One region of the Marinomonas sp. BSi20584 genome, then DNA from elsewhere that is predicted to be linked to it. Evidence: predicted binding sites of a transcription regulator. Region 1 holds the regulator's gene; each other region holds the start of a gene.
What was found. Region 1 encodes LexA, which represses DNA repair genes until DNA is damaged. Its sites were predicted from a motif close to TACTGTNTANNTANACAGTA; they were not measured.
Positions count from the first base shown of each region.

Region 2: a site for LexA is predicted at 8,562-8,581, ahead of recN (DNA repair protein RecN). Genes of this name have one in related genera too.
Region 3: a site for LexA is predicted at 8,006-8,025, ahead of TY87_RS17015 (S24 family peptidase). Genes of this name have one in related genera too.

Region 1 is NZ_KZ454869.1:17,812-28,558, forward strand. It holds gene TY87_RS01665 (DNA topoisomerase I) at 1-348, opposite strand, end outside; gene topA (type I DNA topoisomerase) at 539-3,166, shown strand; gene TY87_RS01675 (DUF6586 family protein) at 3,163-3,633, shown strand; gene TY87_RS01680 (hypothetical protein) at 3,636-3,902, shown strand; gene lexA (transcriptional repressor LexA) at 3,998-4,621, opposite strand; gene dinG (ATP-dependent DNA helicase DinG) at 4,691-6,814, shown strand; gene TY87_RS01695 (DEAD/DEAH box helicase) at 6,923-8,284, shown strand; gene TY87_RS01700 (protein adenylyltransferase SelO) at 8,313-9,734, shown strand; gene TY87_RS01705 (NAD(P)H-dependent glycerol-3-phosphate dehydrogenase) at 9,788-10,747, shown strand, end outside.
Region 2 is NZ_KZ454873.1:167,375-178,121, forward strand. It holds gene gcvA (transcriptional regulator GcvA) at 1-655, opposite strand, end outside; gene TY87_RS06760 (glyceraldehyde-3-phosphate dehydrogenase) at 1,194-2,573, opposite strand; gene TY87_RS06765 (DUF3392 family protein) at 2,836-3,165, opposite strand; gene TY87_RS06770 (uridine kinase) at 3,200-3,760, opposite strand; gene TY87_RS06775 (uridine kinase family protein) at 3,887-4,498, shown strand; gene dnaJ (molecular chaperone DnaJ) at 4,536-5,663, opposite strand; gene dnaK (molecular chaperone DnaK) at 5,828-7,741, opposite strand; gene grpE (nucleotide exchange factor GrpE) at 7,846-8,424, opposite strand; gene recN (DNA repair protein RecN) at 8,609-10,279, shown strand; gene fur (ferric iron uptake transcriptional regulator) at 10,375-10,747, opposite strand, start outside.
Region 3 is NZ_KZ454888.1:15,574-26,320, forward strand. It holds gene TY87_RS16970 (glutathione peroxidase) at 1-81, shown strand, start outside; gene TY87_RS16975 (hypothetical protein) at 162-896, opposite strand; gene TY87_RS16980 (helix-turn-helix domain-containing protein) at 947-1,720, opposite strand; gene TY87_RS16985 (carboxymuconolactone decarboxylase family protein) at 1,760-2,215, opposite strand; gene TY87_RS16990 (YjiH family protein) at 2,376-3,695, opposite strand; gene TY87_RS16995 (tRNA-queuosine alpha-mannosyltransferase domain-containing protein) at 4,030-5,202, opposite strand; gene TY87_RS17000 (dienelactone hydrolase family protein) at 5,344-6,087, shown strand; gene TY87_RS17005 (YaeQ family protein) at 6,125-6,679, opposite strand; gene TY87_RS17010 (DUF1127 domain-containing protein) at 7,133-7,348, shown strand; gene TY87_RS17015 (S24 family peptidase) at 7,533-7,991, opposite strand; gene TY87_RS17020 (helix-turn-helix domain-containing protein) at 8,100-8,297, opposite strand; gene TY87_RS17025 (LexA family protein) at 8,381-9,031, shown strand; gene csrA (carbon storage regulator CsrA) at 9,167-9,379, shown strand; gene TY87_RS17035 (SDR family oxidoreductase) at 9,521-10,156, opposite strand; gene TY87_RS17040 (hypothetical protein) at 10,679-10,747, shown strand, end outside.

The DNA of each region.
Region 1 (10,747 bases):
AAAAGGTTCAGGTTCTGGATTGAATGGAACGGGGTCGTTATTCCTGCCTTCTTCGGCGGTTGCAATGCGAACTTCAATCTTTTCGGGATCATCGGAATATTGCAGAAGCTCTCGAAGTGTGTCTAGATAGAAATCATAAAGCACATCGGTGGCAATGGTATCGGTATTAATATCTTTTAAACCGCGGATATGTTGTTCGACACGATCCGCGCGATTTGACAGTTGCAATTGTTTTACACGTCTTTGAGTGATTTCTTTTTCTTTTTGATGTGCTCTTGATCCAATGACCACAGATAAAAGTACAATAATGATCAAAAATGCAATTGTTAATATTTGGAGGGTAGCCATGATTGTCCTTAAGCAACGAATTCAGTATGTTAAATAAGAAATACTAAGTTCAGCAAGATATAATGTGTGAAACAATACAGGGATCGCTTGTCATATAAAAGGTGTTTGCTTAATATCAGCGCCCCTAGAGATTAAACTTCGTGCAACGTGGATTTGCAGACCTACTTTATTAAAAGGCTTACACAGTTCAATGGGAAAATCACTGGTTATCGTGGAATCGCCTGCTAAGGCGAAAACCATCAACAAATACCTGGGCAACGACTTTATTGTCAAATCTAGTGTCGGGCACATACGTGACCTGCCTTCAGGTACAACTGCCACCTCTACGCCTCAAGAGCGTGCAAAGCAGGCTGCTTTGACGCGTAAAATGAGTCCGGAAGAAAAACTTGAGTATAAAAGTAGCAAATCACGTCAGCAGTTGATTTCTAGAATGGGGGTTGATCCAGAGAGCAACTGGAAAGCTCACTATGAAATTCTGCCAGGTAAAGAAAAAGTTGTCGATGAACTAAAACGTTTGGCAAAAAATGCTGACACCATCTATCTCGCAACCGATTTGGATAGAGAGGGAGAAGCAATCGCTTGGCATCTTCGTGAAGCTATTGGTGGTGATGATAGTCGCTATAAGCGTGTGGTATTTAACGAGATTACAAAAAAAGCCATTAAAGCTGCGTTTGACACGCCATCTGAATTAGACATGGATCGTGTAAACGCTCAACAAGCTCGTCGTTTCTTGGACCGAGTAGTTGGCTTTATGGTGTCACCTTTGCTTTGGTCAAAAGTAGCGAGAGGTTTATCTGCTGGGCGAGTTCAGTCCGTTGCAGTTCGCTTAATCGTTGAACGTGAAAAAGAAATCCGTGCTTTCATTCCTGATGAGTTCTGGGAATTAGATGCAATGCTTGCGACGCCATCGAAAGAAGTCATTAAATTCGAGGCTGCAAAATACCAAGACAAAGAATATCGTCCAGTTAACAAGGCGCAATCTGATGAGCATGTTGCTCGCTTAAATGATGCGAAATACCTTGTTAGTAGTCGAGAAGATAAGCCGACAAGCAGCAAGCCATCTGCGCCGTTCATCACTTCTACGTTACAGCAGGCGGCAAGTACTCGTTTAGGCTATGGTGTTAAGAAGACCATGATGCTAGCACAGCGCTTGTATGAAGGCGGTTATATCACTTACATGCGTACTGACTCGACCAATTTGAGTGTTGACGCGGTTGAGGCGTTAAGAGGGTATATTCTTTCCAGCTTTGGCGAGGCTTATTTGCCTGCTGATCCGATACGTTACAGCAGTAAAGAAGGTGCTCAAGAGGCGCATGAAGCGATTCGACCTTCTGATGTTACCGTACGTGTTGATGACTTGCTCGGCATGGAGAAAGATGCACATCGTTTGTATGATTTGATTCGCAGCCAATTCATGGCGTGTCAAATGACGCCAGCAGAATACACGTCAACGACCATAACTGTTACTAGTGGTGAATACGAGTTTAAAGCTAAAGGGCGTATTTTGCGCTTTGATGGTTATACTCGTGCTATGCAGACGGTTGCTAAAAAAGGCGAAGATAATATTTTGCCTGACGTAGGTCAGGGTGAATATTTGGCTCTTAAAGAATTATTGCCTGAGCAACATTTTACTAAACCTGTTGCGCGTTTTAGCGAAGCAAGTTTGGTTAAAGAGCTTGAGAAGCGTGGAATCGGTCGTCCATCAACTTACGCATCTATCATTTCTACGATTCAAGATCGTGGGTATGTACGTGTTGAAAACCGTCGTTTTTACGCGGAAAAAATGGGTGATATCGTTACTGAACGTTTGGTTGATAGCTTTAATTCTTTGATGAATTTCAGTTTTACGGCCCAAATGGAAGAACAGCTAGACGAAATTGCACAAGGTAATAAAGATTGGATTAAAACGCTTAATGCGTTTTATAAAGATTTTAGCTCGGTGTTAGCTAAGGCAGAGTCGCCAGATGGCGGTATGATGCTGAATGAGCCAACACCGACCGATATTGAGTGTCCGACTTGTTCTCGCCCGATGCAGATCCGTACTGCCAGCACAGGCGTATTTATGTCTTGTTCTGGATATGCTTTGCCTCCCAAAGAGCGCTGCAAAGCGACTATTAATCTTATTCGTGGCGACGAAGCCATTGCTGTAGATGATGAAGAGGGTGAATCTAAAGCGCTTATCAATAAGCATCGCTGCAAGATTTGTGGATCGGCCATGGACAGTTATTTGATGGATGAGCATCGCAAGCTTCATGTTTGTGGTAACAATCCGGCTTGTTCTGGTTACGAAGTGGAAACTGGAGTCTTTAAAATTAAAGGCTATGATGGCCCGACACTTGAATGCGATAAGTGCGGATCAGAGATGCAGCTTAAAACCGGTCGTTTTGGTAAATACTTTGGCTGTACTAATGATGAATGCAAAAACACTCGTAAGTTATTGAAGAGTGGTGAAGCTGCGCCACCAAAGATGGATCCAGTGCCAATGCCAGATCTTGCTTGTCAAAAAGTAGAAGATCATTATGTGCTTCGTGACGGTGCAACGGGCTTGTTCTTGGCGGCAAGTCAGTTCCCACGCAAGCGTGAAACTCGTGCCCCATTGGTTGAAGAATTGCTTCCATATATGGATCAAATAGATCCTAAATATCACTTTTTTGCAAAAGCGCCTAAAAAAGATTCTGAAGGTCGCCCAGCCATTATTCGATATAGCCGCAAGACGAAAGAGCAATATGTCATGACGGAAGAGGAAGGTAAGCCAACAGGCTGGAAAGCATTTTATGTCGGCTCTAAATGGGTGATTGAGGAAGGTAAGAAAAAATGAGTGGTGCCAGTTTAGCTAGCTTAACCAATCAAAAACTAGACACGGCAAGACGCTTTATTAAGCAGAGCCAAGATAGTGATGAAGCGTGGCTAAGGGTCGGGCTGGAAAGCTCGGCTATTTTTCAGTTAAGAAGTGCTCTTAATGGTCTGCTAAAAGAAGTGAATGCAGCGTATTCGTTATCTGGATCTCTGGATGTTGCTAAACTATTAGCTGAGTCAGAAGATAAGCAGATTGTTGTTCCTGTGCTGGCGGAGCTCGCTGATTTGTTGTCACGTACTGATTCTTGGTGCTTTCAATTGAACCAGGCATATTTGGTTCAGTTTGAATGTCGTACCTCTATGTCGTCAGTAGTGCAAAGTGATAGTCTAATTGGCCGTGGAAGTGACGCTGGCGCGTCCGTGAGTTTTTATTTGGCCAAGTTGGTCGAATTGGTGTTACGTTTTAGAGAAGAGTCATCAGAGTATTGAATATGAAAGAATCCTACCTAGAAATTGTTGAGCTGGATAATGGCGATATTGTGCTGCGTCCAGCCAGTGAAGATGGTGAGGAAACCGTTCCACTAGCAACATTGCAGATATCAGATGATACTCGATCTTATTTAAAGGATCGTTATTTTGAATTGGCAAAATGCATGTTCCATGCAGGAATTGATTTTGTTTATTCAGATGATTCGTTTTTTGACGAAGATTCGGAATATCTTGATGACGAAGATTTTCGTCCTAAGATTCTGCATTAAGTCTGTGTTGTTGGTGTGAGGCGTAGGTTTACATAAAAAAGCGAAGCATATGCTTCGCTTTTTTATTGGTATGGTGTTGATGAGGTAGCGGCTACTTAAAGTCCTTGGCGAATCACACCAACTGATAAGCCTTCAATGGCGAACTCTTCGCTTTCAAGGTCGACAATGATGTCATTGAACTCTTCGTTCTCAGGAATAAGTCGAACAATACTGCCTTTTTGTTCGAAACGTTTAACTGTTACTTCGTCACCAATGCGAGCAACGACAATTTGGCCGTTACGCACAGTAGTTGTTTTATGCACTGCTAATAAGTCGCCTTCCATTATTCCGATGTCTTTCATGCTGGTACCTGAGACAGATAAGAAATAATCGGCTTGTGGGGAGAACATATTTGCTGGGATGTTTACATGAGAAGCAATGTTTTCTTGGGCTAAAATAGGGTAACCTGCAGCAACTTTGCCTATGACAGGTAAGCCAAGGTTGTTTGTGGGGTCATCATTTGATGCACGATCAACTAAGCGTATTCCCCTTGACGCGCCAGAAAGCATCTCTATTGCACCTTTTTTACTCAAGGCTTTTAGGTGCTCTTCAGCAGCGTTAGGAGATTTAAACCCAAGCCGGCGTGCTATTTCTGCTCTGGTTGGTGGAAAACCTGTTTCACTAATAAATTCGCGAATGGTTTCTAGTACGTCAGATTGTCTTTTGGTTAATTTAATCATAGGTTATCTGGTTGTTTATACAGTTACTGTTATTATATACAGCATTCCTAACTATACTCAATGATATAAATGCTTTCAGACGAACTAAAAAAACAGATTCAACTTGCATACCGAGCATCTTTGGATGCGAAGTCCCATAAACCAAGGGCTGGACAGCGCCAGATGATTGGTGCGATCGCTCGAACTTTGGGTAACATTAAACAAGACTCGGAAGGCGAGCGCCTTGAAGAAAAGCATGTTGCCGTAATTGAGGCAGGAACAGGCACGGGTAAAACTTTGTCATATTGCCTTGCGGCTATTCCTATCGCGAAAGCTCGTGGTCTTAAATTAATTATTTCTACTGCTACGGTTGCGCTTCAAGAGCAGATTTTGCATAAAGAGTTGCCTGATTTGCTTGAACATACGGAGCTGACTTTTAAGTACACGCTTGCTAAAGGGCGAGGACGTTATTTGTGCTTGAATAATCTTGAGGGCTTCTTGAGCTCAGAAGAGCAAGCAATGGACGATATGTTCGCTGGACTTTTCGAGCAGCACCTTCATTCCGATGATATTAATACTGTTCTTTATCAAGAGATGGATGCTGCTTTGCAAAAAGGTGACTGGGATGGTGATAAAGACAATTGGGCTGGTATTGTTCGTGATCAAGATTGGCGTCGCTTAACCACAGATCATCAGCAATGCACTAACCGTAATTGTGCTAATTATTCCGCCTGCCCGTTTTTTAAAGCGCGTGCTGAAATCGAAGTGGCTGATGTGATTGTTGCCAACCATGATTTGGTATTGGCCGATTTGTCATTGGGTGGTGGCGCGATTCTTACCCCGCCAAAAGAAACCATCTATGTTTTTGATGAGGGTCATCATCTTCCTGATAAAGCGATAGGGCACTTTCGTCATGAAGTTCGTTTGCAGCAAAGTATTACTTGGTTACGCCAATTAGAAAAAAATCTGGTTAACTTGAAGCAAGAGTTAACAGACGATGTCAGTGTAACAGGTCAGCTGCTACTAAAAATCCCACAGCAAATACAAAGTATTGTGAACTTTATCCAATATGCCCAGCAGGGGTTAGCGCCTTATATTCAGGGTTTGGGGTTGGATCAAGAAAATAATCAGCACCGTTTCGAGTTTGGCCAAATTCCAGATGAATTACGCCAGCTGGCATACAGTTTACAGACGTCTTATCAAAAGTTGTTTAACAACATTGAAAGCATCCAAGACGAATGTAAAAAGACTAAACAAAATGAAGGGATGGGTGTAACACCTGAAACTGCAGAAACTTGGCAGCCTATTTTAGGTGTCATTCTTGGTCGCTTAGAGCAATGTATTGGGCTTTGGCGTTTGTATTCTACAGTTGATGATCAAAACTATCCGCCTAATGCACGCTGGCTAGTTTTATCTGGTCAAGGGATGGAGCAAGATATTGAACTGGGCGGTTCTCCGATTCTTGCCGCAAACACATTAAAGCAGCAGTTGTGGGATAAATGTTTCGGTGCGGTAGTGACATCAGCTACGTTAACGGCGCTTAATCAATTTCATCGTTTTAATATGCGATCAGGCGTTCCTCGTGAGAGTGAGTATTTGCGCGTTATTAGCCCATTTAATTTCCAAGAAAATGGGCTTTTGGTCGTTCCAGATATGGAGCATGAGCCAAATAGAGTTGAGCAACATACCGCCGAAATTGTTGCTTATTTAGATAAGCATGTGAACACAGAAAAGGGCAGTTTAGTGTTGTTTTCTTCCCGTCGTCAGATGGAGGAAGTGGCTCAGTCTGTGTCTGCAGGATTACAAGAAATACTTTTGATGCAAGGTGAGCAATCTAAGCGCGTTATTTTGGATTCGCATAAATCTCGCATTGATGAAGGGAAAGGCAGTTTATTGCTTGGCTTAGCCAGCTTTGCCGAAGGTGTAGATTTACCAGGTGATTATTTAACCTGTGTGTACATTGCTAAAATTCCTTTTGCGGTGCCAGATGATCCAGTCGAAGCAACGCTAGCAGAATGGATTCAAAAACGTGGTGGCAACCCCTTTATGGAAATTACCATACCAGATGCTTCTTTGCGCTTAGTGCAGGCAACAGGGCGACTATTAAGAAGCGAAAAAGACTCAGGTGAAATACATATTTTAGACAAGCGTCTGAGAACTAAACGTTATGGTAAGCAATTAATTAATAGCTTACCACCGTATAAGTATCAGTAGCTTGCTTCAACAAAGCGTAAGCAAGGGGTGATAAAGCTTTACCAATTAGGTACACTCCTTGCACAGATTATTAACCTCAAAACACAATAGAAGCGTATAGATTCCAATATGGAAAACCAAACTCAAGAAGCACCATCAGAAACCACAGCAAAACCAAAACGTACACGTCGCCCAAATAAGGGTCCAAGAAGTAACGATGATAGCCCTGCAAGCGTCCAAGCGGATGCACCGCAATCAAGCAATGAAACAAAACCTGCAGGGAATGCGAACTCTAAAATTTGGTCCATAGAAGATTTTCCGGTTGCTGAAGTTGAAGGCAAGATGCGCTTCCATGATTTAAATCTTCCTGATCGCGTCATTAAGTCTATTGCTGAAATGGGTTTTGAATATTGTAGTGAAATCCAAGCTGAAACCTTACCAATGACTTTGTTGGGTTATGACATTATTGGTCAAGCACAAACAGGTACTGGTAAAACAGCTGCTTTCCTCATCGCGATGATCAGTGACTTTCTTGATTACCCTCTTGAAGAAAAAAGAGCGAATAATTTTGCGCGAGGTTTGATTATCGCACCAACTCGTGAATTGGCGATACAAATAGCTGATGAAGCTGTAAAACTGACAACGAATTGTCATTTGAACGTCGTAACTTTGGTGGGTGGCTTGAGTTATGAAAAACAAAAGATCGCACTAGAAACTGAAAATGTTGATATTTTGGTTGCCACGCCTGGTCGTTTGTTGGATTTTGCTCGTAGCCGCAAAGTGCAATTGGGTAAAGTGGAATGCTTGGTGTTAGATGAAGCTGACCGCATGTTGTCTATGGGTTTTATCCCTGATGTGAAAAGTATTATTCGCATGACGCCGCATAAAGAAGCAAGACAAACCATGCTGTTTAGTGCGACCTTCCCGAAAGATATTCAAGCGCTGGCACAGCAGTGGACTTACTTCCCTAAAGAAGTATCTGTTGTTCCAAAAGAAGCGACAAATCAAAATATTGATCAAGTGATTTATACTGTTGAAGCGGATCAAAAATGGCCTGTTTTACAGCAATTGATCGAAAAAAATGGCGGTCAACGAACTATTATTTTTGCTAACCGTCGTGATGAAACACGCGACCTTTATGAGCGCTTACGCAAAGCTAATATTAATTGCGCGATATTATCAGGCGAAGTTGCGCAAGATAAACGTGTAAAAACCCTGGCGAACTTCAAAGAAGGCATCATCCAAGTGCTTGTGGCAACAGATGTTGCTGGTCGTGGTATTCACGTGGATAACGTAGAGTTAGTTGTAAACTATTCGTTACCAGAAGATCCTGAAGATTATGTACATCGTATCGGCCGAACTGGTCGTGGTGGTGAAACCGGTAAATCTGTGAGTTTTGCCAGTGAAGATGATGCTTTTATGATTCCTGAGATCGAAAGGGTCGTTGGTGAGAGCATCCGCTGTGAGTACATGGTTGATACATCTCTATAAATATCGCTTAGTTTTTAAGTGAGATAAGATGATTTTAGAACACCATTTTGCAAGTTTGGGTGAGGCGTTTTCTTCGAAAACCCTTGTCCAGCCACTTTTTGAGCAGCGATTGGTTGAATTTAACCAATCGCTCGCTACTCTTCTGTCTATTGATATTAAATCTACCGAAACCAAACGCATCTTAAGTGGAGAAGAAGCTCTGCCTTCTAGCCTAAGTATGGTTTACGCAGGTCATCAGTTTGGTGGTTTTTCACCTCAATTAGGTGATGGGCGCGGTGTGCTACTGGGTGAGGTTCGTGGTCAGGATGGTCTTTTATATGATTTGCATATGAAAGGTGCTGGGCCGACGCCTTATTCTCGTCGTGGTGATGGCCGTGCTGTATTGCGTTCTTGCATTCGTGAGTATTTGGCGAGTGAGGCCATGACAGCTCTGTCAGTGCCTTCTTCCCGCGCTTTGGCACTTTATGATAGTCGAGAGGCTGTTTACCGAGAAACGCCAGAAGCAGGAGCTATGCTGCTTAGGGTTGCGCAAGGTCATATCCGCTTTGGTCATTTCGAATACTTTTTTTATCAAGGTAAGCAAGCGGAATTGGATCAGCTGATTGAATATTGCCTTACGCATTATTACCCTGACTGCTTGGCGACAGAGTCGCCGTTAGAAAGCATGTTAATCGCAGTTGTCAAACGTACAGCTAGAATGATTGCCAAATGGCAATCGATCGGTTTTCAGCATGGTGTAATGAACACAGATAACTTTTCTTTTACCGGTGAAACGATCGATTATGGTCCATATGGTTTTATGGAGGATTATGAGCCAGATTGGGTTTGCAATCATTCAGATCATGAAGGTCGTTATGCGTTCTCGCGGCAACCAGGGGTCGGTTTGTGGAATCTCAATTGTTTGATGCGATGCTTTTCAAAGCTCCTTGAACGGGATCAGCTTATCGCTATCTTGCAGTGCTATGAGCTAGAGCTACAGACTCACTATGATTCATTAATGATGAGCAAAATGGGCTTAAACTCTGTGCAAGATATGCATGAGTTATTACCTGAGCTATTTACAATATTGGCCGCAGAAAAAATGGACTACTCAGTGTTTTTCCGTTTATTGAGCCATTTTGAACAGGGAGGCTTTACGCTTTTGCTTGATGAAGTGGTTGATAGAGAAAGGCTGTCTACTTGGCTTGAACGCTATGAGCTTGCACGAATGAAAAATGATCTAGCATGGCCTAAAGTGAGTGCTTCTATGCTGGCAGTGAATCCGAAGTTCCTGCTGAGAAATTATTTAGCTCATGATGCAATTCTTGCAGCAGAACGAGGTGACTATTTACCCTTCCGCCGTTTATTGAACGTACTCATTACTCCATTTGATGAGCATCCAGAGTCGGATGTGCTCGCGCAAAGAGCGCCAGAGTGGGGTAGGTCATTAGAAGTTAGTTGTTCGTCTTAGTATTGTTCGTTTTTATATAGTTAGACGATATTTTTTAAAGAGAAACAGTCATTATGAAGCATTCTGTGTGTGTATTAGGTGGTGGTAGTTTTGGCACAGCCTTGGCCAATATCATGGCTAAAAATGGTCATCAAGTTAGTCAGTGGATGCGTAATGAAGAACAGGTTGAAGAGATTAATTTGACAGGTCTGAATAGTCGTTATTTACCCAATGCGCCATTGCATCGAGAACTACTGGCGACCAGTAATTTAGAACAGGCAATACGAGATAGTGATACTGTTTTTGTGTCAATTCCTTCTAAATCATTCGAACAAGTAGTTCAGCGCATTGAGCCTTTATTGACGGCGGATAAAATATTAATTAGCACTACTAAGGGTTTTAATCCAAATCGATTTGAACTTATGAGCGATGTTTTGCGTCGAAACCCTATTACTCAAAAAATTGGCGTGTTGAGTGGTCCAAACTTAGCAAAAGAAATTGCTGCAGGTCAAATGACGGGGTCGGTAATTGCTAGTGCTGATGATAAGGTTCGCCAGCGAGTGATTGAGTTGTTGAAATCACCTACTTTTCGAGTGTATGAAAATACCGACAGTACAGGTGTTGAGTTGGCCGGCGCGTTAAAAAATATTTATGCGATTGTGTGTGGTCTTGCTAAAGCTCTAAATGTTGGCGAAAACACCATGTCGATGATTATGACTCGAAGTCTTGCAGAGATGAGCCGGTTTGCTGTGCATTTTGGTGCTAATCCTATGACCTTTCTTGGGTTGGCGGGAATGGGAGATTTGATCGCAACCTGTACTTCACCTTTGAGTCGAAATTACCGTGTCGGCTTTGCTATTGGTTCGGGTCAAGACTTAGATGAAGCCATTGGTGGAATAGGTGAGGTTGCTGAAGGGGTCAATACCTTAAAAATGGTGGTAGATGAAGCCCATAAACATGGCTTATATATGCCTCTTGCAGAAGGTTTGTCTAAATTATTGTTTGAAGGTGCTACGCTGGAATCATTGATTGGT
Region 2 (10,747 bases), on a different contig from region 1:
AAGGCTTAATGCCTTTTGCATTAGCCAATAACAGCCACTTCTCCCACTCCGCATATGGACTAGAAAAACGCCACTCAGAGTCATCATTTAATAAAGGCACTTGCGCTAACTGGCTTGCTTCAGTCAAAGCTCGCTGCTCTGCAAATGCAGGACTGCAAACGGGAAAAATCTTATCTTTCATTAAGGGAACAATATGCCCTTTTGAGCTATGCACATGGCTATGCACTATCGCTACATCAATTCTGTCGCGCTGGAAATTCACCTCTCTATCATTGGCCTGAATGCGTAGCTGTAAATCAGGATAGGCTTCTTGCAAACTCCCCAGACGAGGAATCAACCACTTAGTTGCAAAGGACGGCATAACAGAAACCGTCAAAATATTAGACGTTTCTTCTTCCTGCAACTCTAAAACCAAATCATTAATTTCAGTAAAGCTATGATTCAATTGCACAGCCAAACGCACACCGGCCACGGTCAGCTCTAGACGTCGATGATAACGAACAAACAAAGTAAGTTTTAAACGCTCTTCTAACTGACGAATTTGCTGGCTCACGGCCCCCTGTGTAAGGTGCAGTTCTTGCGCGGCTTTAGTGAAACTCAAATGACGAGCCGCGATAGCAAATGTACCCAGCCCAGCTAAAGGAACAGACTTCATAAAAAAACCACCATAAGACGATCTCAGCTACTGCAAAATTAGACATACACTGAATTAAAAAACCAATGAAAATAAAGCTAAAACTGCAAAAAACACATCATAAATATGAAATAATTTTTTAATAAACAAATACTTAACAAAAAAAATATCACTTAATAAAAAATCAAAATCATTGATTTAAAAATGCATCCTATATTTTGCATTAATTCAGCTAATCCAACAAATCAATTTATATCGTTTGTAACACCGATCCAAAAAGATAGAATTAGTTAATCTCTTAGGTTGAACAGCGACCTAATATTTACTGATACAGCCCTAACTGTATTACTTCTAAAACCTGTCCCACAGTCATGTTTTAGATGAATATCACCATTCCCCACAGGATGATGTTATTCGCAACTGCTAGTTACTTTTGTTGAAGCCGGATTTTATCCGGCTTTTTTTTGCCTCGAAATTATGTCTGTAAATTTGAGGCAAAAAAAACGGCGACCCAAAGGCCGCCGTTAAATAACACACGTTAAATGTGTCCGGTCATATCTTAAGCTGCTTTTGCTTTGTCTTCGAGCAATTCAGCCTTAGTAAAATTTGCCTGTGCAAGCTTCTCCATCAAACGCACAACCTGACAGCTGTAGCCATACTCGTTATCGTACCAAACATATAAAGTTGCTTGATTGCCACGAACTTTCGTCGACAAAGAATCCAAAATACCTGCTTGCTGAGAACCGATAAAGTCAGAGCTTACCGCATCACGTCCTTCGCTGTAGCCGATCTGACCTGTCAATTCAGCGCTATTTGATGCCGCTTTCAACAACTGATTAATCGCTTCAACCGACGTCGCAGACTTCAAGTTCAAACTTAATACCGCAATCGAAACGTTGATAACAGGAACACGGATCGCACTACCGCTCAACTTACCTTCTAGAGAAGGAATCGCTTTTGATACCGCTTTAGCCGCACCAGTTTCAGTCATCACCATGTTCATGCCTGCAGCACGACCACGGCGATCACCTTTATGGATATTATCGATTAGGTTTTGGTCATTAGTATAAGCATGAACCGTTTCTACGTGACCAGATTCGATGCCGTATGTTTCCTCTAGTACAGACAAGATAGGCGTAATCGCGTTTGTCGTACAAGATGCAGCAGAAACAATACGGTCTGCGTCTGTTACATCGCTATCGTTTACACCGAAAACGATGTTTTTCATTTCCTTACCAGGTGCAGTCAGTACAACACGCTCAATACCTGGACGATTTAAGTGAACACTCAAACCGTCATGATCACGCCAGCGACCTGTGTTATCAACAAGCAAAGCATTATTAATACCATGGGCTTGGTAATCAACTTCAGCAGGATCAGAAGCATAAATAACTTTTACTGGCGAACCATTGATGATCAGAGTTTGATTCTCTTCATCAACTTTTACTAAACCGTCGTATATACCATGAACAGAATCGTATTTAAGCAAACTAGCACGTTTAGAAAGATCATCATCACATGCTTTACGCACAACAATCGCAGCTAATGCCATGCCTGGAGTTGTATGGCCAAGCGTACACATACGACGTGCAAGTAAACGACCGATACGGCCGAATCCATATAAAACAACAGGAGTTTCTGTGCCATCGTTTGGCTGAGCAGCTAGTACAGACTCAACATCCGCTTCCGCAATCAAAGATTCTAGTTCTACAACGGTATGAGCGGTGTTACTTGCTAACACTTGCTCCAACACTTGATAAACTTGGACAAGGTCTAATTCAGGATGCTGATCAAACGCAGCCATCAGACCAGTCACAGAATCCGCCATTAAGGTGTTTCCTGCCAACTGAACTTTTACCGCTTTTTCGCGACCAAGTTTACCTAAAAGAGGAATCATAGATTCTGCTTGTGAAAGTGCTTGTAACCAAGTGCTTGTCATTTTCTGCCCCCGAAAAAAGACTCTGTTATATCAATATGGGCGCAGTCTAACGGCAGATTAGGACAAAAACAAATTGTAATAAGACTACAAAAAACCTTTAAAATCGGGTGTTTAGCGTGTTTTTTTATAGAAATAACGAAATAACAAAGAAGGTCTAGAAACTTTACTACATAATCACGCAATTACATGGCTGATCCATAGTAATGGTGCGATTATGTTGTAATTTGGCAACGAAAACTGACAGGAAATTTCATGAATTATTTTACAAATGACGCTTTCTTTCAGCCAAAACACCCAAAAGACAAAAACAAAATAGGATTAAGACCGGTCGATACACCAAATCAACTCGTGTAATTCCCCAATATATTAATGGCTGACTCCATAATGTCAGAAGCCCATAACCAAAAGTACACATCAAAATAAACGCCATCACTCGAGCAAGAAACACCCAAGAAGACACCAAGCTTTTAAGAAAACCATTCACCTTATCCCCGTAAACCACCAAACAGGTTGCTACCAAAGCTAAAGAAATATCCTGAAGATAAGGTTGAAGAAAATGGGCAAAACGAAGATTGAGATCAAGAATAAACATAGATAATTAACTACACGATAAACAAACTATAAGATTATTGCTTTTTACGAGACAGGGCTTCAACATCAATTTGCCCAGATCGAATTGCTACCTTTGGACTTTCATCAACGTACATGAGAGAGACGTCATAAGTCGTGTTATGAAATTCTATCATGGTGCCATCTTTAAACAGCCATTTCGAACGCCCAATACCATTACTAAGAAAACCTTCACTAGGTTTACCGTATTTTTGTGCAAGCAACTCACCTAGCGCTTTACGTTTTTCACTGCTTTCCACAACACCGGATAACAGCGCCTGACGAACATAACCCGATCCATTGGAATAAATAGTCGCGTTTGTGACTCCTAAAATACCTTCAGGCCCTAAGCTGTAGCTTATAACACCATCTTTATAAGACGGATAACTATGCAATCCCATACTATTAAGCTGATTTTCTAATTGAGATACTCTCAGATCATTTAATGGTAAACCAAACAACTCTGCCACATTAGATGATCGAGAAACATCACTTGCTTCCGCCTTAACTAATGTCGCAGTCCCCATAGAAAGAGCAAAAATAAACGAAGCAAACATTGGAGCAACTTTCGTACGCATTAATCCTTCCTTTGAGATTTCATGCTTCAGTTTGACAGGCAAAAATGATCAAACCTGATATATAATACAACATTATAAACTCCTTAAACTCAAGGAGTACCAAAACTTTATTTTCTGAGGTAATACATGGCTCTTGTTATTGGCATCACCGGCGTATCCGGCAGCGGAAAAAGCCGACTTTGTTCTTTATTAGCGGAAGGCCAAGGTGACAAAATCACAACCCTATGCCAAGACAGTTTTTACAATGGATGCGGCAGTATTGATCCAGACGTTTACAACTTTGACGACCTAAGCTCGTTAGACCTTGAAAGCCTCACTCTGGCTATTCATAACTGTAAGAACCGTCAGCAACCAAATGAAATTCCGGTTTACGATCACTCACAACACAGACGTATAGGTTATCGCAATCTAGATCCAACACATGTTGTTCTAGTGGAAGGTCATATGATGTTCCAAGACGCCGGGATACGAGATGCTGTTGATTACCTTCTGTACGTCGATACAGATATGGATATCGCCGTAGTACGACGCTTAAAGCGTGACATTGCAGAACGTGGACGCGACGTCAATGAGGTTACCAGCCGCTATATGCGCCATGTACGCCAAGCATCACTTAAAACCATCGACATTCGCAACAAAGCGGACTTTATTATTCCAAATAATAAAAGCTTCACCAATGCAGCAAGCTTATTACGCAACCATATTGACTACCTACTAAAAGAGAAAGGCGCCAAATAGGCGCCCTTCTCTTTTATATTGCCGAGGTAATAAAGTTTTATTTCTTAATATCATCAAAGAAACGCTTCACACCATCAAACCAGCTTTTCTGCTTAGGTGAATGATCTGTTCCTTCACCCATACTTTCAGCCAATTCCGTGAATAGCTCTTTTTGACGGGACGTAAGATTTACTGGCGTCTCAACAACGACCTTACAAATCAAATCGCCAACTGGACCACCACGAACAGGTTTCACGCCTTTATTACGCAAGCGGAACAACTTGCCAGACTGACATTCAGCAGTCACTTTCAAACGCACACGACCATCTAGCGTCGGTACATCAATTTCGCCACCTAATGCCGCTGTTGTAAAGCTAATTGGCACTTCGCAATATAGGTTCGCACCATCACGCTCAAAAATGCTATGCGGTTTAACAGAGACTTGAACAAACAAATCACCTGCAGGACCGCCATGAGTTCCTGCTTCGCCTTCACCAGACAAACGAATACGATCGCCTGTGTCTACGCCTGCAGGAATTTTTACATTAAGAGTTTTGTATTCTTGTACACGGCCTTGGCCATGACAATCTCTACAAGGATCACTGATCACTTGACCAGCACCATGACATTCTGGACAAGCCTGTTGAACAGAGAAGAAACCTTGTGACATACGTACTTGGCCTGCACCACCACATGTTCCACATGTCTTAGGCGTTGAACCTTTTTTAGCACCAGAACCATCACAGGTATTACAGTTCACCAAAGTTGGTATGCGGATTTTTTCTTCACATCCCCAAACCGCTTGTTCAAGATCAAGCTCTAAGGTGTAACGTAAATCGGAACCGCGACGAGTTCGGCTTTGACCGCCACCACCGCCGCCAAAAATATCACCGAATACATCACCAAAAATATCACTAAAACCACCCGCTCCAGCGCCGCCGCCATAGCCACCAGCCTGACCATTTACGCCGTCATGACCAAATCGATCGTAGGCTGCGCGTTTGTCATCAGAAGACAGTATTTCATAAGCTTCAGCCAGCTCTTTGAACTTATCTAGTGCTTCTGGGTTGTCTGGGTTCTTATCTGGGTGGTACTTATTCGCCAAAGAACGATAAGCTTTTTTAATGTCTTTCTTATCCGCGTCTTTGGCCACCCCAAGAACGTCGTAATAGTCTCTTTTGCTCATCGCAAGCATTCCTGAATTGAAAAGTCTGAATTAAAAAGTCTAAATCTAAAAAAACTGAATTTTAAAAATCGTCAATCTCATATTTTGCAAATAGCAAAGCACGGTCTAAAACCGTGCTCGCTATAAACAACCCCATTATTAATGGGCAAATAAGTGCTTAGCGCTTATTTTTTATCTTCTTTCACTTCCTCGAATTCTGCATCAACAGCATCATCCTGAGACTTAGCTTGCTCGCCTTCAGCTGGTTGTGCACCAGCTTCAGCTTCTGCATACATCTTCTGAGCCAAAGTACCAGATGCTTGAGTCAACGCATTAGTTTTCTCTTCGATCTTCTCTTTGTCGTTAGATGTTAGAGCTTCTTCAAGCTCCGTGATCGCTGTTTCAATCGCCTCTTTCTCTTCAGCCGTTGCTTTATCGCCAGCATCAACCAGAGTTTTACGAGTTGCGTGAATCATGCCATCAGCTGTGTTACGAACTTGTACAAGCTCTTCGAACTTACGGTCTTCTTCAGCATTCGCTTCAGCGTCTTGCACCATTTTTTCAACTTCTTCATCGCTCAAACCAGAAGAAGATTTGATAACGATAGACTGCTCTTTACCAGTCGCTTTATCTTTCGCAGAAACACTCAAGATACCGTTGGCATCTATATCGAAGCTTACTTCGATTTGTGGCACACCACGTGGAGCAGGTGGAATATCAGCCAAGTCGAAACGACCTAGAGATTTGTTCTGAGACGCTTGTTTACGCTCACCCTGCAATGCGTGGATAGTTACCGCATTTTGATTGTCTTCTGCTGTAGAGAAAGTCTGAGATTTCTTAGTAGGAATCGTCGTGTTTTTCTCGATCAATGCTGTCATAACACCACCCATTGTCTCGATACCTAGAGACAGTGGAGTAACGTCTAGAAGAAGAACGTCTTTCACATCACCAGAAAGTACCGCACCTTGGATAGACGCACCGATTGCAACCGCTTCATCTGGGTTCACGTCTTTACGTGGCTCTTTACCGAAGAACTCAGTTACTTTCGCTTGCACTAGTGGCATACGAGTCTGACCACCAACCAAGATAACTTCATCAATATCAGAAGCAGTCAAATCAGCATCTTTCAATGCTTGACGGCAAGGCTCAAGAGATTTCAATACTAACTCTTCAACCAAAGACTCCAACTTAGAACGAGTCAATTTCACGTTCAAGTGTTTAGGGCCAGTTGCATCTGCAGTGATGTAAGGCAAGTTAACTTCTGTTTGAGAAGAAGAAGACAACTCAACTTTCGCTTTCTCACCCGCTTCTTTCAAACGTTGTAGAGCTAATGGATCGTTGTGTAGATCGATACCAGACTGTTTTTTGAATTCAGCTGCCAAGTATTCGATAACACGCATATCGAAATCTTCACCACCTAGGAAAGTATCACCATTTGTAGACAATACTTCGAATTGTTTCTCGCCATCTACGTCAGCGATTTCGATGATAGAGATATCGAATGTACCACCACCAAGGTCATAAACCGCGATAGTAGAGTCACCAGAGCTCTTGTCTAGGCCGTAAGCCAAGGCAGCCGCTGTTGGCTCGTTAATAATACGTTTTACTTCTAGACCAGCGATTTTACCAGCGTCTTTTGTTGCTTGACGCTGAGAGTCGTTGAAGTAAGCAGGAACAGTGATAACCGCTTCTGTTACTTTCTCGCCTAGGTAGTCTTCTGCTGTTTTCTTCATTTTCTTAAGAACTTCAGCAGAGATTTGTGGTGGCGCTTTCTTATCGCCTTTTACTTCTACCCACGCATCGCCGTTATCTGCAGCAATAATTTTGTAAGGCACCATAGAGATGTCTTTTTGAACCACGTCATCTTTAAATTTGCGGCCGATCAAACGCTTAACCGCATACAAAGTATTTGTTGGGTTTGTTACCGCTTGACGTTTTGCAGATTGACCTACCAAGACTTCGCCGTCTTCGGTGAAGGCAACAATAGAAGGTGTGGTGCGATCGCCTTCAGCGTTTTCAATAACGCGAGCCTTTTCGCCATCCAAGACGGCAACACAAGAGTTTGTTGTACCTAAGTCAATACCAATGATTCTACCCATGGTTTGTATCTCCAATAAATTCGTTTATGACGATGATAATTCTGTATTTGGGTACGCTTAAAAGTATTTCAAGCGTCCAGTGTCAAAAAAATGACAGTATTTTTTTAGGCTGCGCTTGAAACCACTACCATTGCAGGACGTAATAAGCGGCCATTAATCGTGTAACCCTTCTGCACTACATCCATAACGGTGTTCGCTTCTAACTCAGGGTTTGGCACCATAGTGATAGCTTGATGCAACTCAGGGTTGAACGGTTCACCATGTGGATCAACCACTTTCACTTCAAAACGAGCCAAAGTCTCAAGCAAATCTTTTAACGTTAGCTCTACACCTTCACGAACAGGGTCAGATTCACCTGTATCTGGTGCAGAAGCTAAAGCACGCTCTAGATTATCCGCCACGTTCACAATCGATTTAGCAAACTTTTCTAAACCAAACTTGTGCGCTTTCTCGACATCTTGTTCTGCACGACGACGTACGTTTTGTGCATCCGCATGAGCGCGAAGTGCCGCTTCTTTATACTGAGCGACTTCTTCTAATGCTTTTGCAAGCTCATCATTTTCAGTAACTTCTTCTAAAGTCTCTACTTCAGGCTCTAAAAGTTCTTCTACTGTTTCGTTTTGCGTTTCGCTTTTCAAATCATGCTCCGCGTCTAGATTAGGATTTTTTTGCTGCTCACTCATTTTCAACTCCAAATAACAGAAACAATGCTTCCTATGTGCAGGGTATATGGGGTCAGCTTTTAACCTTTCAACACTAAAGCCGTATTAATTTCATGGGAATTAAATTTGCGATCAAGACTTGTCAAAAAACAACCAAGTACTGTATAAATAACCATATAAATATATTCTCTCTTTGGAGCCCTCTATGCTGACCAGCATCGCTATTTCCAACTTCGCCATTGTTGAATCCCTAGAATTGGAGTTCAAGAAAGGTATGACCGTGATTTCAGGTGAAACAGGGGCAGGTAAATCCATCATGGTGGATGCCTTGTCACTTTGTTTAGGTGATCGTACCGATGCTGCTGTCGTAAGACATGGGCAAAAAAGAGCAGATATCAGCGCAAGCTTTGATATACAAAACTATCCACACGTACATAAATGGCTAGAAGAAAGAGATCTAGAACACGATCAACATTGTATATTACGCCGTGTTATCAGCAAAGAAGGTCGTTCTAAGGCTTACATAAATGGTCGCCCTTGCACGCTAAGCGATCTAAAGGACGTTGGTAGCCAATTAGTTGATATCCATGGCCAACACGAGCATCAGTCATTACTCAAAAAGAATGCCCAAAGACAACAAGTTGATGAATATGGCCGACTCACTGAGCTAAGTAAAAAAGTCAGTCAGCAATACGCAACATGGCGACAACTAAAAGAAGAATTGTCTGCTCAGCAGAATCGCTCATCAGAACAAGATGCCAAAATCCAACTATTGTCTTATCAAGCACAAGAGCTGCAGCAGCTTGATCTAAAAGAAGGCGAAATCGAAGAATTAGAGAACGAGCAAGCGTTTTTGTCGAACATTGCCGATTCACAATTTAAAGCCTATCAAGCCAGCGGTATTTTGATAGACAGCGACGAGGGCAATATTTGCTCTTTGTTGCATCAAGCAATTAATAGCGCCAGCCAAATTCGTCCAGCCACAAAAGAATTAGAAAATGCGTTAGAAATGATGAACGTAGCCCTAATTCAGGCACAAGAAGCGGCAGATAGTTTGCATCACTACCAAGATACTTTGGAGCAAAACCCCGAACGCCTTATCGATATAGAACGTCGCTTATCTGATATTTACGATACCGCTCGCAAACACAGAACCTTACCAGAAGGACTTTTATCCTTACGAGAAAGTGTGGAAGCAGAACTGGATAGCTTACAAGGCAGCGAAGAAAGCCTAGAGTCATTAAAAGAAAAAGAAGAGCTAGCCTACGAAAAGCTCACTGCCCTTGCCACCACATTGACCGAAAAACGCATTATCGCAAAAGACGAACTAGCGCAAAAAGTTGAAGAGCAAATACATGGATTGGGTATGCCATATGCGCGTTTTTTTATTCAATGCCAACCACTAAACCAAGTCTCGGCAAATGGTTTTGAAGACATCGAATATATGATCGCATCCAACCCAGGCCAACCTGCTCAACCATTACGCAAAGTTGCCTCAGGTGGTGAGTTGTCACGTATTAGTTTGGGCATTCAAGTGGTTACCGCACACACCTCCATTATCCCAACATTGGTATTTGATGAAGTAGATGTGGGCATCAGCGGTGGTATTGCTGAAGTCGTTGGCCGCATGCTGCGCTCTGTAGGCAAACGCGGACAAGTCTTTTGTGTGACTCACTTGGCGCAAGTGGCAGCGCAAGGCAATCAGCATCTACGTGTCAGTAAACTGGTTGAAGATGAAGCAACTTCCTCTCAGGTCGAGCTACTCAAGGATCAAGACCGCACACAAGAGATCGCACGTTTATTAGGTGGATTAGAACTTACCGAACAAACCTTAGCTCACGCTCGCGAAATGCTTGGCAATGTTCAACTGCAGTAGCATTTCATTAAGATAAAATTGAAGCTAAAACAAAAAAGGGCCTAAACTCTGCCATTTAGGCCCTTCTCATGCATTACCCTTAGGTAAACGAACGTTTATTTCTTCTTTGGACGCACGTAAATAATCAAGCTGTGGTCTTCAATATCAAAGCCATGCTCTTCTGCGATTTCACGTTGACGTTTCTCAATAATTGGATCAACGAATTCAATGACTTTGCCCGTTTCTAGACAAATCATATGGTCGTGATGATCACCCTTCGCCAGCTCAAAAACAGCAGTTCCTGCTTCGAAATGGTGACGCTGCACCAAACCCGCAGTTTCAAACTGAGTTAGCACACGGTAAACTGTCGCCAAACCAACATCTTCACCTTGATCAAGTAGAGTGCGATAGACATCATCAGCACTCATATGGCGGTCACCCGCGCCTTCAAGAATTTGTAAAATTTTCACTCGTGGTAGAGTTACCTTG
Region 3 (10,747 bases), on a different contig from region 1:
GATGGCAAAGTGGTTCGTTTCTCGCCAGATGTGACGCCTAAAGATGACGCGCTTGTTGCTGTCATTGAAGCTGATCTATAAGCTTTCAGACTAAACAGATCTATAAATAAAACGAGCCACTATGAAAATGGTGGCTCGTTTTGTTTTTTATAAGCTTTTATCTAAGAGTTTCTAAGCAGCCTAAGCGATTTCATCCGGCTCCACTTTTGCCTATTCAGCTTTTTATAAATCCACAAACAACCAATATCAAACCCAAAATAAAACACACTAATACCACTTGGTGGATTACTGCTGGTGATGAAAGAAACCGTTGAAAACCATGTATCAGGCCACGCCCAGCATTGATAATAGGTTCCCAGCAATTCTAAATACACCACCATGAAAAACATGATGAGAAAGAACAACTCGTTGCCCGGCTTTTTTTTCAAAAACAGCACAACGCCAAGCATACAAAGAAAGCCCAATCTATCTTGGTCAAGTAGCAACCAAAGGCTTGAATAGACGATCATTCCCCAATACAAAATCGAAACAACCCGCGCTTTGTTGTGTTGGATGCTTTTTTCTTTTTGAATATAAAACACGGCGGCATAAATAAGACTGTGACCAAGAGGTACATAAAGCGGCACGTTTTCTAAACGATATTCGTACATACCCAAAAGAAGGGAAAACACTACCTCACCAAATAAGGCCAAGACAACACCATATAACATCAGCTTTTTGATTTTACTGGTCACGCGTAAATACACCCAAGCAAAGCACAACAGTACTAAACCATTGGTGATCCATTGACTGTAATGAACCTGCTCAGCTAATGACTGGCTGTCAATGAACAAACCAAACCAGAGCATCAAAAGCACAGGGATATAGATGGATTTATATTGGAGTTTTGAAATCATTTGCAAATGATAAATAAACTTAACGACTGACACCATCAAAAACAAACTACTTACGGTAATAGCTTACGATTAATATAACGCTTTGGCGTAATCCCTGCGATTAACTGGCATTCACGCGTCATATGAGCTTGATCAGAAAAACCGTATTCGATAGCAAGCTCCGCTAGTCGGGTGTGATTTTTCCCTTCTTTTAAAGCCAGCAAAACAGCCCGCACTCTTCTCAATCGTTGGAAGTATTTTGGCGACATACTCAAGCGGTGCTGAAACTGGCGCTCCATTTGGCGCTGGCTAAGTGGAAGCACATCTAACAAATCAACTCGGGAAGATTGTTGTAACAACTCTACGGCTTTCCGCACAGGATCATGGATATCGATCATACTAGAAACCCTTTGGTAAAAAGCCTTATCCAATAAATCTATACGCTTTTGAGCATTCAAACAGTCTTTTAATTGCACCAATAAAGATTGAATAAATTCAGACGTTTGCAGTGGACCAGTCGTGTCTTCTTGTTTTGCCAATTTTGTCTGAAATAAGCGCCCCATTCCGGGCTGAAAACGCACCCCAATTAGATCTGTTCCAGATGATAAATGAATGAGATGAGCACGTTGATTAGTTGCTTGGAACATCACCTGATCTTGGAATTCTTGCTGATCGATCAGCACTGGCACTCCAAGATTAAACAAGATGCCACTACCGGCATCCGCAACCAAACGGCGAGTCACACCTTGCTGATTTATTGGAACCTGTGCCGACCAGATAGCTTGCAACCACAAAGCAAGATGCCCTTGAGGAAAATGGATATCAAACAACAAGGGCGATGACATGTTAATCCTCTAACTTACTGGTAAGCAGAAACAGCTTATTTAGCGAAAACTACCAACCTCAGGTTTAAAGACTTTTACAATTCGATTCCAACTAGAAATAGCATTTATAGCAATGGTTAAATAGGTTAATCCAGATTCCCCAAAATTGGCTAGCATTTCTTCGTAATGAGCATCATCAACTGAATGACCTGCAACAAGATGCTCCGCCCAAGCCAAGGCTTGACGTTCTTGATCTGAAAATAATGGAGAATCTTGCCATGCACTCAAAGCAATCATTCGTTCATACGTCTCGCCCATTTCTAATGCTTGCGTGCTATGCATATCCAAACAAAAGGCACATTGGTTAATCTGTGATACGCGAAGCTTCACTAGCTCCAAGATAGTCTTACCTAGGCTTGGTATCTGTGCAAATTGCTGACCTAAGACTTCTTCTTGCTTAAGCAAAAGCTCAAACGCTTGTGGTGCAACAGCATAATAATTAATGCGTTTTGACATAATGAGACCTCCAAAGAATAAATTTGAAGCTCAATCCTAACGACTGCAGGCCTGTATTAATTGAAGAAATTCGACATTTTGCAAGAAAGAATAAAACACACCAAATTGATGAAATGCCGTCAATTCAGCGTGTTTTATTTCGCTTTTTTTAGTTAAGTATTTACTTAATAAATTGCTCCGCCCAAAACGCCACTGGCGAGGCTAGCAGAATTGTCAAAGCGACTCGCTGATACCAAACAATCAGCATTTGCTTAATGTTCAACGGAATCTCGGTCGACAAAATACAAGGAATCGACGCAGAGAAGAAAAGTATGGATGAGATCGACACCACGCCAACCACAAACTTAACAACAAATACGCTTTTCGCCGCGATCAAAGCTGGCAAGAACATTTCCGCCAAACCAGTAGCCGACGCGGTAGCAACCATCATTGGATCAGGCAATTGTGCGATCCACGCGAATGGGTAAAACAGGTAACCAATCCATTCAAACACTGGTGTGTATTTCGCCAATAACAAACCACACAAACCAACAGACATGATAGAAGGCAAAATACTCATTGCCATTAACATGCCTTCTTTGATGTTTTGCAGGATATTACGAGCAAGTGGATTTGCATTGCTCGCAACTTCAAGCCCTTCTAAGGCAGCCTGTTTGAAACGAGAATGCTGGAATTTTTCCACTTCACGACTTTCTGCTGTGTCATCCATTTTGCTAAGCGGGAAAAGTCGTACAGTGATTGCCGTTACCACAAAGGTAATCAACAAGGTTGCCCAGAAAAATACGTTCCAAACATCCATCAAACCCAATGTTTTCGCCACAATCACCATGAAAGTCGCAGACACAGTGGAAAAGCCAGTAGCAATAATCGCCGCTTCTTTCGCGGAATATTGACCAGACTTATAAACTCGGTTGGTAATCAATAAACCAATAGAATAACTGCCTACAAACGATGCAACCGCATCAATCGCAGACTTACCCGGCGTCTTAAACAACGGCTTCATAATCGGCTGTAAAAGCACACCTGCAAATTCAAGCAGCCCGTAACCAATCAAAAATGCGAGGAATACCGCACCAATAGGCACGATCAAACCAACAGGTACAACCAACTTACTGAACAAGAAAGGCAGCATGTCTTTCTCGAATAAGAAGGCTGGGCCAACAGAGAAAAATGCCATTACAGCAGTAACAACACCCAACACTTTAAAAATAGACAATACGGTTTGAGTTTTACTTGTACGCCAGTTACCCGAAATAAAAGGATAAGCACCACCGGCTAAGACTACCAAAATAGCGTAAACCTCGGCCATTTGACCGTAATCATTTCTAAGCCACGACACAATATGATCAAGCGGGATCGTTTCTTTTCCACCAATACTGATCGGAATGAAAAAAACAAAAATACCAATACAACTATAAGCAATGAGTTTAAGAAGAGACAACGGAGACACAACTCCGGACTTTGAATCTGTAGCATTCATATGAGGACTTCCTATGAGAACGTTATTAATCACAAGATAAATAGCAACATACATACCAACATGTATATACATATTAAAATATCGCAATAAAGCCTATTCACTTGAGATTAAGATAAGTTTGTTTTTATTTTTCAACGCTAACAGAGCAAATATCGCACAGAATAAGCGCAACATAAAGACTTATGCGCTATTTTGAATCATATCAATCCAAAATAGATAGGCATACTTATAGGAAAAAGAAATTTGAATAAGAGTAACCAAAGAAAGGTTGTCTATACATAGCATGAAAATTGCGCAACCAATATAGCTTTATCCTAACGCCATATCAGAACTCTTATAGACAAGTTGAACTACCCTTCTTTTCAACCAGTTCGTCATACTTCACCAGTAAATTTTTAGCTTGATACTGGCTCACATCCGGGGCTTTTACATCATTTGCAACAATATATTGAATCAAATCCACTGCGTTCTTTGCTTCTTGCGGTATGTTGTTTAGATCACTTTGATAAAGGTATTGTTTTTCGTTCCGGTCCTTTTCGTTGTGGTGCTTCCCGTTCTGATATTTGCCGAACAGCTCTGGGTAAACCTGCCGATTTGGTAACACTGGCACACAACCAAGAGTAACCGCCTCTAGTACCGCAAGACCTTGGAATTCATGTAAAGCGGTAGAGAGCACAATGTCTGATGATGAAAGAAAGCGCAGATAATCCGCTCGACTTGGTGCGAAACCGAACTGGCTAATACGATGGGAAAATTGGGCTTGAATCTGATTAAATTCTTTTGGCGTGGAACGAAATTGCTCGCCTAAAATGGCAATTTCGTAATCTAGTTTGCGATGTTCTAATTCTTCTAAAATAGCCAGCAGTCGATCTGGCCCTTTGTCGAATTCCCAACGTGCCGACCAAACTAACTTTATTCGCCCTGGTTGTGATTTCGAGTTCGTGCTTTCTTCTGCCGAAACCAAAGCCGCCACAGAAACAAGCATATCCAAAGGTACAGGAAGAACTTGAGATTTTGCTTCAGCGCCATTTAACCAATCTGGTGAGACATAATCAGGCAGTTTTTTTAACAAGGCGCGAGCACCAGCAAAGAACGAGGCTTTGTTAAATTGGCTGTTAAATACACACAAATCAGCCGCCAAGGCACTGTACAAAGTAACCATTTGCATTTCGATAAGACCTTGCTGTTTATCACTCGCAGGATAGGCAAATTGGTTTTCATGGAAATACAGCAACCAAGGTAGGTTTTGCAAATCAGGGCAAAAGGCTTTTAGACCAACACAATCCGTCATTGACGTGGCAATAACCAAGTCATAAGGCTTTTCCAGTATCGGCTTAAATTTCGGGTCAAAAGCAAAACTCATGGCATTACCACGAATCCGCCATGCAAAATGCCGAGCAGGCAAAGACAAATAACTCCAATCATGCTGACTTAAACCATTCATCAAGGTATTTGCCCAAGCTTTATGGCTGCTGGCTTCGTAGGCACTGATCAATAAAATTCGCACGGGTTCTTTCTACTCGTTGGTTAAATTTGGCTTTTGTCTATATTTGGGAACTTTTGGGTCTATTTGAGAGCTTTGTGGCTGGCTCATCATGATTGGGTCGAATATCATGTAGGAAAATTACAAATCACTTTAAGGAAAACCATGATCATTCAACGTCACGATCAAGATATTAACACGCCAACAGGCACTATGCGCTGCACCGTTTATCGTCCTCAGGCCGAAGGGCGCTTTCCTTGTATCTTTTTTTATTCTGAAATTTTCCAACAAACCGCACCGATTGCACGCTCTGCCGCCATTATGGCGGGCCATGGTTTTGTGGTTATTGTGCCAGAAGTGTTTCATGAACTTAACCCAATCGGCACAGTATTAGGCTATGACGATGAAGGCAAAGACAAAGGCAACGCAGATAAATTCACTAAAACACTAGAAGCTCATGACAGCGATACTGTAGCTATGCTCGAACATTTCGAACAGCAAGATTATTGCACTGGTCAATTTGGTTCCATGGGCGTTTGCTTGGGCGGTCATTTGGCTTATCGTGCAGCCTTAAACCCTCGTATTCAAGCATCTTTCTGCTTGTACGCTACTGACATTCATTCGAATACCATTCCTTGCGACGAAGGCAATGATTCTTTTACTCGCACGAAAGAAATTCAAGGGGAATTGACGATGGTATGGGGCAAACAAGATCCCCATGTATCAACAGAAGGACGTCAGAAGATTTATCAGCAATTGATCGATACTGACCGCCTATTCACTTGGCATGAATTCAACGGCCAGCATGCTTTCATGCGCGACGGAGGCGATCGTTACGATCCAGCTCTCGCCTTAGAATGCTACAACAAAGCGGTGGCTTTGTTTCAACGTACTTTGCATAAAGCCTAGCTAAAAAAGCAAATCAATCGACCGAAACGAGGTGAGCTTATTGCTCGCCTCGCCACATTGGCGTCATTGCGCATTCGCCTAGCTCACCAGAGATCCACATTTCGCCATCTTGAATAGTGACGTTCAATTGCATAGATCGAGTACAGATCTTCGCCAACGCCTCAACTTGAGATTCGCGGAACTGCAAGACTCGCATGTTATCAAAACGACTATTTTTGCCTTTGTTTTGTTCCCACCAAATATCGGACTTATCGTTGTAATTAACGACGATCACTTTCTGAGCTCGACCACAAGCTTTGCGTAAACGCTTCTCGTCAGGCTGACCCAATTCTACCCAAAGCAAAATTTCGTCAGAGTAATTTTTCTGCCAAAGATCTGGTTCGTCTTCGGTACTAATGCCTTTGCTGAAACTTAATTGCTCGCCGCCTTCTTTCTCGTCAGCCAATAAAGCAAACGCCGCTAAACGCACCATCATGCGTTCTTCAGTTTCAGAAGGATGTAATGCCAATGTCAATTCATAACTTTGGTAATGGTTTCGATCCATATCGGACACTTGAACCGATGCTTTATAAATTGTTGCTTTCGTCGCCATGGGGTCACTTACTACATTATTAACTACAAAAAAGGACAAGAAAATCGCGACGAATTGTACAGCAAAAAACACCGACAATACCGCTACAAACAAACTGTTTTTTTCACATCATGAAGGCATTGGTAATGTAAAAAAAATAAAAGATATATCAATATAAATGATTGACATAAGTCACAAAAAAAGGCTCAATAAAAAAGCTCTAAAAAGAGCAAAAATTACACAATGCATAACGCAACCAATAGAACACAAAGTTAAGGAGAAGCAAGATGACTACATATACGCTAAATCATTCTACTTCCCCTATGGCTATTCGCATTAATAATCGAGTACGTAAAACTTTGTCCACGCGTTCAATGCCTGTGTAATACACCATTGACCGCGGAATTTACGCGGTCACCTCTGTAAGAAATCACCCCGTAAGTTCCGCCAAAACTATTATTTTGGAGAAAACTTATGAGTATCATCGCCCTATTCAACGCCGCTAAAGAATATTTTGAAGCTCGTCGCACCAATCAATTGTTTCGTCAGCTTGATGACCATTACTTAAAAGATATTGGTTTCTACCGCGATAACGGACACATTCGTCCATTAGCTGGTAACAAAGACTTAGAAAGTGATCTGAAAGGAAAAGCTCAAATACCACCAGGAGAACAACCGAGCGACGGATGACCAGACCGTCACCTTAGATGGCTCTAAGGTGACGGTAAAACACTAGGCCGGATGGCCACGACGCCTTTCATTATTAAGTAGTGAAAGGCGTTTTTTATTAACTAACATTATCTATTAGGCATAGAACTACTAGACATAGAACTATTAGAAGTAGAACTAATAGATAGAGCTATCAAAAACGAAGTTATTCACCACGCTCTAATTGACGCACCACACTCGTTACAACACCAAATACTTCTAAACTAGATACTTCATTTTCAACAACTGGCGTAACTTTTTTTGCAGCGTAAGCTTTGTTCTTAGGACGAAGCAGCACGTCTGGTTTTAGTTCCAACGTCATTACCGCCATCTTTCCATGTTCAAATGCAATCACAATGTCTCCATGACGCGCAGTTAATGATCGGTCCACAACCAGTACATCACCTGTTTGAATATCTTCTCTTTCCATCGGCTCACCTTGAGCACGCACAAAAAAAGTTGCTGTAGGATTAGGAATACACAAAGCATTCAGATCCACAGACTTGTCTTCAGGCTGCTTACTGAGATCCGAAGGTTTCACTGGCTCAGAATAAAGTGGAATTCGAACACTGTTTGCCGCAATGAAAGCAGCCGACTCAGAAGTACCAAGATAAGAAACGCGCATAGTAAAAACACCCAAACTGTATATTCGTACAGTATGTTTTAAAGCACGCGAATAAACTAGCAAATTTTTGTAAAGACGAGAGATTAATCTCCTATAACAAACATCAAACTAGAGCTCATGATCCCTAAGCAAATCACTTTCACTGACCTCCCCTGCCGTCGCCAACGAGATACGCCGTATGTATTTCGCAGGTGAACGCTTATGGATATGTAACCAATTCCAGACATGCGCTTGTTTAACTCCTAAAATTTGCGCGAGTGCAGTTTGGCTTCCTACAATTTCGACTGCTTTTGCAATGGCTGACATATAACCTCCTTAACAACCTTTACTGTATTTGATGACAGTTTTTATTGTTTGTCAAATACAGATAAAGTTGTAATTATTCGCTTATGACTATTGCAGAACGCGTTAAACAAAAAAGAACAGACCTAAGACTGACCCAAGCCGAGTTAGCGAAGCTCGTTGGCATATCCCAACAGTCGCTGCAAAAAATTGAAGACGGCAGAACACAAAATCCACGTAGGCTACTCAATTTAGCCAAGGCATTACATTGTGATGCAGAATGGTTATTACTGGGAACAGCCAGTGAAGTAAGAGAAAGTGCTTCTAGCTACACCAATAACAACAGCTCTTCACAATCCTTAAAAACTAATTTAAGACCTATAATTACAACGCAACAAGCAGCTCAATGGCCGAATATTGCTGAATTAGACGAAAGAAAATTTGACTGGATAGAAACACCAGAATCCACATCGAAATCAGCATTTTGGCTAAATGTCATAGGAGACAGTATGATGTCACCTTCTGGCGCAAGCGTTCCCGAAGGTTACCTAATTCTGGTTGAACCTAGCTTAACAGCCAAGAATGGTGATTTGATCATCGCAAAAGTAGCAGACAGCAAAGACGTGACATTTAAAAAATTAGTCATCGACGCTGGCCGAACTTATCTAACACCACTCAACCCGAACTATAGACCAATTGAAGTCCCCAATGACCTAACAGTCATAGGTGTTGTCACCCAAGCCCGAATCTTGTTTTAGACCATTTACAACCCCCCTGCTTCATACTAACGTAACGTTTGGCCTATTAAACAAGAAAAGCACCTTAAGCTGTTGACACATTAACAACATAAATTGTATTTTAAAAGTGTCGACAACAACCAAAGGATAGGAATTATGCTAGTCATTACTCGACACCCCGGTGAAACCATTAATATCGGCGATGACACGGAAGTTACCGTATTGGGGGTACAAGGGACTCAAGTTCGCATCGGCATCAAAGCCCCGCAAAAAATAAGCGTTCATCGAGAAGAAATTTACAAACGTATTCAAGCAGAAAAACTACTGGAAACTTACAGTGAGCAGGTCAAAGAAAACCAACCCACTTAGAAAGTTTTGCCAAGAAGCTTAAACTCTCAACAAAAACCACATAAAAGCAACAAATACAAAAGAGCCCCAATGCAGTCTTACCAACTATTCGGGATCACGTTACATTAGGGCCCTTTTGGCTATTCGAATAAACCCACACTGTTAGACAAGAACATTATCAACATCATAAGTACCACCAAACAGCTCGAATATCTTACCATTCAAGTCATCCTTGCTTAGGATAAATAAAACCGATTTAGCAACATCTGCTCGCGGAATCGCCATTTCCTCTCTGCTATTTGGTCTTTTTATAGTGATTTTTCCTTGGCCTTCATCATTCGTTAAAGGGCCAGGACGAACAATAGTAAAAGGCACACCTGACGCCATCAAATATTGATCTGCCATATGCTTAGCAACCAAATAAGGCTTGATATCTGACTCTATTGCCTCAGGATCATCAGCACCAATACTGCTGACCATAATAAACTGCTTAACATTGGCTGCTTTTGCATAATCCACGGCTTTCTTAGCTGCCCATAAATCAATCAACAAGGTTTTATCAGCACCTGTTGAACCACCAGAGCCAGCAACAAAAATCACATTATCAATACCATCAAAAGCCTGACTAAAGTCACCTTCTAAATCTGCTTCGACAATTTCTAGATCACTGTCTTTTAAATCATCCAACTTAGATTTGTCTCGTACCAAAGCACGGGCATCCTCTTCCGTCTCAACAAGTGTCTTGGTTATCAATTGGCCAATTTGACCACTCGCACCTATAACAAGAGTTTTACTCATAACTTGCCTCCTTTTAACGTTTTAAACAGCGAAAAGCATAAACAAACACGTATCGCTTTAGAGTCTTAATTACCACTATAAGGACATGAGACAAGGATGAAACCCCAAACGGCCAGTTTGCATATTTACTGGATATTAGGTGTTTGTTTTAGGAAAAATGAAATTGGGAAGAAAAACACTGACACAAATGCATACTCATTTCTTAAGCTGACAATTGGCTCGCATCAGGATATTACATTCCAAAACCACCTGAGAAAACTGACAGCCACTTCTCACCGAACTAGAATGTATTTCCCTTGCTGATATTTCAGCGATACCTGAAGCCAATCAGCACATCGTAGCAGAGCGTTTAGAAGCGCTTCAGGATGAGTTAAGAAGAGCCTTACAAACAAGTCAGTGATCACGCATTCACTCAGAAAATCATTATTTGGTTAACATTTGATCACGTTATAAGTTTGACGATCTCGTCAAACTTATCTATAAATACGGCTGTAATATAATTTTACATTTTTAGGTGAAACCATGAATACCGTAGCAGAGTATAAGCCATCCACTCCGATGTCTTTATCTCGTCACAACAAGACTAAGCAA